Regions from separate parts of the Aurantimonas sp. A3-2-R12 genome, predicted to be linked through region 2. Evidence: predicted binding sites of a transcription regulator. Region 2 holds the regulator's gene; the other holds the start of a gene.
What was found. The regulator HrcA, encoded in region 2, represses chaperone genes, less so after heat shock. The targets are predictions, from matches to a motif close to GTTAGCACTCNCNNNNNGNGAGTGCTAAC.

Region 1 (3,409 bases), on a different contig from region 2:
CCGCCTTCGCCTCTTCGGCATCTCGGTCCATCTGGGCGACAAGGGCCTCGGCACTCTCGAAACGTGCCTCGCCGCGCAAAAAGGCGAAGATCGAGACGTCGACCGTTTCGCTATAGAGATCGCCGGAAAAGTCGAACAGGAACGTCTCGAACAATGTCGCGCCATTGTCGAAGGTCGGGCGGCGGCCGAAGCTGGCGACGCCGTCATGCAGCGTGCCGTCGGCGCGGCGCAGGCGCACGGCATAGATGCCGTGCTTCAGCATCTCGTCGGGCTCAAGCACCAGATTAGCGGTCGGATAGCCGAGGCTGCGGCCGAGCTTCTGGCCGTGGACGATCTCGCCGCGGATGGTCCAGCGATAACCGAACTGGCCGGCCGCCGCCGCGACGTCGCCGGCTTCGAGAAGCGCACGGATACGGCTCGACGAGACTGTTTCTCCGCCCTCGTCGGCGAAAGCCGGCACCAGCGTCACGCCGAAGCCGTGGCGCGGGCCCGACTCGGCAAGCGTCTGCGGGGTGCCGCCGCGCTTGGCGCCGTAGTGAAAGTCGAAGCCGGCAACGACGTGATGGGATTTCAGGCAATCAACGAGAACGGTTTCGACGAAGGCCTCAGGCTCCAGCGCGGCAAAGGCCCGGTCGAAGGGCTGCTCGACCACGGCGTCGAACCCAAGCGCTCCGAGAAGCCGCGCTTTCATTGGCGCCGGGGTCAGTCGCGCAACTGGCAGGTCGGGACGGAAGACCGTGCGCGGATGCGGCTCGAAGGTGAGGCAGACGAGCGGCCGGCCCTCGGCCTCGGCCAATTCGCGCGCGACCGCGAGCACCGCCTGGTGGCCGCGATGGACGCCATCGAAATTGCCGACCGCGACGACGCAGCCCGCGAGGCTCTCGGGAATGTCCGCGATGCCGCCAAGCCGCAGCGCGGCGCCTTTCGTCATGCCAGCGCCGCCATGAAAGTGCGGGCGTCGAGACCGCGTTCGCCCAAGACCCGCGCGACCGCCTCGGGGTCGGGGTCCGGTCCGCCGAACTCGTCGCCATGGACGCCGTCGGTAATCAGCAGCACGTCGATGCCGAAATCGTTGGCGCCCTTGATGTCGGTCATCAGGCCGTCGCCGATGGCGAGAATGCGCCCGCGATCGGACATGCCGGCCACGCGGGTCGCGACGTCGTAGATCGGCCGATGCGGCTTGCCGGCGAGATGGACCGTCGCCCCGAGCGCGGCATAGTCACGCGCCAGCGCGCCGGCACAGTAGATCAGCCGGTCGCCACGATGCACGACGAGGTCAGGGTTGGCGCAGATCATCGGCAGGCCAAGGGAATGCAGCCGGGACAGCAGGTCGCTATAGTGGGCGGGCGTTTCCGTCTCGTCGTCGTAGAGGCCGGTCGCCACAACCACCGCCGCGTCCGCCTCGTCGACCCGCTCGACGCCGAGCCCGTCGAACAGCTCGATGTCCCGTGCCGGGCCGAGATGGAAGACCGGCCCGCCGGTCTCCGCGATCAGCGCGCGGGTGGCGTCGCCGGAGGTGACGACCGCATCATAGGCATCACGCGAAAACTCCAGCGCATCGAGTTGGTCGATGACGCTGGCCGAGGGGCGCGGCGAATTGGTCAAAAGAACCACTTTGGCGCCCGCCGCGCGCGCCTCCGTCAAGGCGGCTTCGGCGGCCGGGTGCTTGCGCTCGCCATTGTGGACGACGCCCCATACGTCGCAGAACAGCGCCTCGTAGCCGCTAGAAATCTCGGCCAGAGCCTTTATCTTGCGACTGATGCCGGAATTACCGGGAGTGGTGATGTCCATCGACGGCCCGTTATCTTTCAACTGGTCGCCCGAGGCGATAGAGGGGGGCCGCCAGCGGGTCAAGGCACTGGCCGACCGGGCCGCCCGGCCGCGACAGGGTGCCCAATCCAGCTTGGCCAACCCATAAAAATCCTGTCATCCGTCGTTGCCGACATCTTGACATCGCGTCGCTCGCCACCCTATCTGCCTCGTCGTTAGCACTCTCCATTGGTGAGTGCCAAATTCTTCGAGCCGGGTCCCGTTCTGGGTCCGGCCGTATTCGTTCAACGAAGGGTTCAACGAACATGGCAGCTGTGAATTTCCGTCCCCTGCACGATCGCGTCGTCGTACGCCGGGTGGAATCCGAAGCCAAGACCGCTGGCGGGATCATCATTCCGGATACGGCGAAGGAAAAGCCCCAGGAAGGCGAGATCATCGCGGTCGGCTCCGGCGCGCGTGACGAGTCCGGCAAGGTCGTTCCGCTCGACGTCAAGTCCGGCGACCGTATTCTCTTCGGCAAATGGTCGGGCACCGAGGTCAAGCTGAACGGCGAAGACCTTCTGATCATGAAGGAATCCGACATCATGGGTATCGTCGGCTGAAGACGAGCGACGGCTCCTGAGCCGACGTTCCACAACGACATTCCAAGAAACTTCAAACGGCGCGGCCTTCGATGGCGCGCCCGGGAGAATTAAGACCATGGCAGCTAAAGAAGTAAAATTCGGCCGCGACGCACGTGAACGCATGCTGCGCGGCGTCGACATCCTCGCCGACGCGGTGAAGGTGACCCTCGGCCCCAAGGGTCGTAACGTCGTCATCGACAAGTCCTTCGGCGCGCCGCGCATCACCAAGGACGGCGTCACCGTCGCCAAGGAGATCGAGCTCGAGGACAAGTTCGAGAACATGGGCGCCCAGATGGTGCGCGAAGTGGCCTCGAAGACCAACGACAAGGCCGGCGACGGCACCACGACCGCGACCGTTCTCGCCCAGGCGATCGTTCGCGAGGGTGGCAAGTCGGTTGCCGCCGGCATGAACCCGATGGACGTCAAGCGCGGCATCGACATGGCCGTCATCAAGGTCGTCGAAGCCCTGCAGGCATCGGCCCGCAAGATCGAGACCTCGGACGAAGTCGCCCAGGTCGGCACCATCTCGGCCAATGGCGAGAAGGAAATCGGCGAGATGATCGCCGCCGCCATGCAGAAGGTCGGCAACGAGGGCGTCATCACGGTCGAGGAAGCCAAGACTGCCGAGACCGAGCTCGAAGTCGTCGAGGGCATGCAGTTCGATCGCGGCTATCTGTCGCCCTACTTCGTGACCAACCCGGAGAAGATGGTCGCAGAGCTCGAGGACGCCTACATCCTCCTGCACGAGAAGAAGCTCTCCAACCTCCAGGCGCTGCTGCCGGTGCTCGAGTCCGTCGTGCAGTCGTCCAAGCCGCTGATCATCATCGCCGAGGACGTCGAGGGCGAGGCTCTGGCCACGCTCGTCGTCAACAAGCTGCGTGGCGGCCTGAAGATCGCCGCCGTCAAGGCGCCGGGCTTCGGCGATCGCCGCAAGGCGATGCTCGAGGACATCGCCGTCCTCACCGGCGGTCAGGTCATCTCCGAGGACCTCGGCATCAAGCTCGAGAATGTCACGC
Region 2 (3,409 bases):
AATAGGGGCATTTGGCCGCGCAGAACGGCCAATGCACATAGACGCCGAAGCCGGGCTCGCGAGGCGCCGGATCGAAGGCGAGGATGTCGCCGGTTGGGCGGCTCTGCTCCGTCATTCGACTCCGAGCGCGTCGCGCGCGAATTTCTGGAACGCCCGTGCCCGGTGCGAGAGCGCCGTTGGCTGGCCGGGTTTCCAGGCATGTTTTTCCAGCGACATCATCTCGCCGAAGGTACGGTCCTGGCCCTCAGGAAGAAAGATCGGATCGTAGCCGAAGCCGAGCGTGCCGCGCGGTGGCCAGACGATGGTGCCGTCCACTTCGCCGCGGAACAAATGCGTCTTGCCGGACGGTCGCGCCAGACAGAGGACCGCGACGAACCGCGCCCGACGCTTGTCGGGCGTCGTTGCCCCGGCGGCCTGCAGCTTTTCCTCGACATTGCGCATCGCCATGGCGAAATCCCGCTCCGGTCCGCCCCAGCGCGCCGAATAGATGCCGGGATCGCCCCCGAGCGCGTCGACGACGAGGCCCGAATCGTCGGACAGCGATGCAACGCCTGTTGCCCGCATGGCCGCCAACGCCTTGATCTCGGCGTTCGCCTCGAAACTCGTGCCGGTCTCCTCCGGATCGTCGAGGTTCTGATCCTTCGCCGACGTCACGTCGAAGCCCAGGGGCTCCAGCAGTTCGCGGAACTCCCAGATCTTGCCGACATTGTGGCTGGCGACGAGAAGCGGCCCGTCATTCGGGTCGATCAGTTTCACCGGGCGGCCTCGAGCACCGCGCGCTGCATCGCCACGAGGTCGCCGATGCCGTTGCGGGCCAGTCCCAGAAGGGCCATGAACTCGGCCTCCGAGAAGGGGGTGCCCTCGGCCGTGCCCTGGATCTCGACGATGCCGCCGGTGCCGGTCATGACGAAATTGGCGTCGGTCTCGGCGGCCGAATCCTCAAGATAATCGAGGTCGAGCACCGGCGTGCCCTTGTAGATGCCGCAGGAGATCGCCGCGACATGATCCGTCAGCACCTTGTCCCGCTTGACCATCGAGCGGGCCTCCATCCAGCCGAGACAGTCGGCGAGCGCTACGAAGCCGCCGGTGATCGCCGCCGTGCGCGTGCCGCCGTCGGCCTGGATGACGTCGCAATCGACGGTGATCGACCGTTCGCCGAGCGCTTGCAGATCGACGACCGCGCGCAGCGAGCGCCCGATCAGGCGCTGGATCTCCTGGGTGCGGCCGGATTGCTTACCGCTGGCGGCCTCGCGGCGCATGCGTTCGCCGGTGGCGCGCGGCAGCATGCCGTATTCGGCCGTCACCCAGCCCTTGCCGGAGTTCTTCAGCCAGCCGGGCACCCGCTCTTCCAGGCTCGCGGTGCACAGCACATGGGTGTCGCCGAACTTGACGAGACAGGAGCCTTCCGCGTGGCGTGAAAAATCGCGCTCGAGGCTGACGGGCCTCAACTGGTCGCCGGCGCGTTTCGATGGGCGCATGATGCCGTCCTGAATAATAGTCTTTGAAAGAAGGCGAATAACCGCCACGGGTTGTGTCGGGCTTGTATCGGCCATGCGGCGAGGCGGCAAGCCGGGCTCATCGAGAGCGCGGCATTGCGGCTTGGCTCCGCCGGCCGGGACACCTATAGTTAGATCGTGCCCGAAGCGAACACCCAATCATGACCGAATTCCGCTTGCCAGTCAGCGACTTGGTCGCCGCAACCCCACTGGGTCTCGACGAGCGGACGCGTGACATCTTCCGGCTGATCGTCGAGAGCTATCTGGACATCGGCGAGCCGGTCGGCTCGCGGATGTTGTCGAAGCTCTTGAGCAACGCGCTGTCGCCGGCCTCGATCCGCAACGTCATGAGCGATCTGGAGGCGCTCGGCCTCATCTACGCCCCGCATGTCAGCGCCGGCCGGCTGCCGACGGAGCTCGGCCTGCGGTTTTTCGTCGACGCGTTTCTGGAGGTCGGCGATCTCGGCGCCTCCGAGCGTGAGGAGATCGAGGAGAAGGTGCGGCTGTCGGGCGACGGAAGGCCCTTCGATTCGCTGCTGACCGAGGCGAGCAATCTCTTGTCCGGCCTGTCGCGCGGCGCCGGCATCGTGCTGACCGCCAAATCCGATCTGCGGCTCAAGCATATCGAGTTCATCCGGCTGGAGCCGACCAAGGCGCTGGCGGTGCTGGTCGGCGCCAATGGCGAGGTCGAGAACCGCATCCTCGACCTTCCGGCCGGGATCACCGCGTCGCAGCTCGTCGAGGCCGGCAATTTCCTCAACGCCCATGTCGTCGGCCGCACGCTCGGCGAGGCCAGCGAGCGCATCGCCCGGCTGAAGGATGAGACGGCGAACGCCCTCGACGTCCTGTCGCGCGAGCTCGTCGACAAGGGCCTCGCCGTCTGGTCTGGCGCCTCCGCCGACCAGCCGGCGCGGCTGATCGTGCGTGGCCGGGCCAACCTTCTGGAAAATGTCACGGCGGCCGAGGATCTGGACCGCCTGCGCCTCTTGTTCGACGATCTGGAGACCAAGAGCGGCATCATCGAGCTGCTTGGCCTCGCCGAAACCGGCAACGGCGTGCGCATCTTCATCGGCTCGGAGAACAAGCTGTTTTCGCTGTCCGGTTCGTCGCTGGTCGTCGCGCCCTACAGGGGTGGCACGGAAAACGTCATCGGCGCGGTCGGCGTCATCGGCCCGACCCGGCTCAACTACAAGCGCATCGTGCCGATGGTCGACTATACCGCGCGTATCGTCTCCCGACTGCTCGCCAAGGGCTCTGCCGCGCGCGAGGCTTGATTTCTGCGCCCGTCAATTCGATATGCGGCCTCGATAATGATTTTCCGCCGCAATCCGCGCTCGCCCTCCCACGAGCCGAAGAGAAGCGTGTTGCGGCGCGCGACTGAGATGAGGTGAAGGACGGATGGCAAGCGAGAAAGACAGGCGCACTCAGGGTGTCTACCGCAGCGAGGCGGCGGAAGCGGCGGCGGCCGACAGAGCGGCGATGGCGGACGCCGAGCGCGCCGCGGCCAACGCCAACGCCGATGACGAGTTCGCCGCGGATGCCGCGAGCGGCTTTGCCGATGCGGATGCGGCGGCCGACGCCGATGCCGCCCGCATCGCCGATCTCGAGGCCGAGAACGCCGACGTCAAGGACCGCCTGTTGCGGCTGGCCGCCGACATGGAAAATCTGCGCCGGCGCACCGAGCGCGAGATCAAGGACGCGCGCACCTACGCCGTCACCAGCTTCGCCCGCGAGATGCTGTCGGTCGCCGATAATCTGCGCCGCGCCATCGAGGCGGTTCCGGCCGAGGCCAAGGAACACGGCGACGATGGCCTCAACGCCCTGATTGACGGCATCGAGGTGACCGAGCGCGGGCTGCTCGGCACATTGGAAAAGCATGGCGTGAAGAAGCTCGATCCCGAGGGCCAGCGCTT

Region 1: groES (co-chaperone GroES) is a predicted target of HrcA. The motif match lies at 1,985-2,013, and genes of this name have one in related genera.

The regions. Positions count from the first base shown of each region.
Region 1 is NZ_JAYXIH010000002.1:184,726-188,134, forward strand. Features, by position in the region: gene VSX60_RS01950 (bifunctional riboflavin kinase/FAD synthetase) at 1-931, opposite strand, end outside; gene VSX60_RS01955 (TIGR01459 family HAD-type hydrolase) at 928-1,791, opposite strand; gene groES (co-chaperone GroES) at 2,076-2,372, shown strand; gene groL (chaperonin GroEL) at 2,470-3,409, shown strand, end outside.
Region 2 is NZ_JAYXIH010000018.1:72,786-76,194, forward strand. Features, by position in the region: gene hemW (radical SAM family heme chaperone HemW) at 1-115, opposite strand, end outside; gene rdgB (RdgB/HAM1 family non-canonical purine NTP pyrophosphatase) at 112-756, opposite strand; gene rph (ribonuclease PH) at 753-1,478, opposite strand; gene hrcA (heat-inducible transcriptional repressor HrcA) at 1,658-2,770, shown strand; gene grpE (nucleotide exchange factor GrpE) at 2,976-3,409, shown strand, end outside.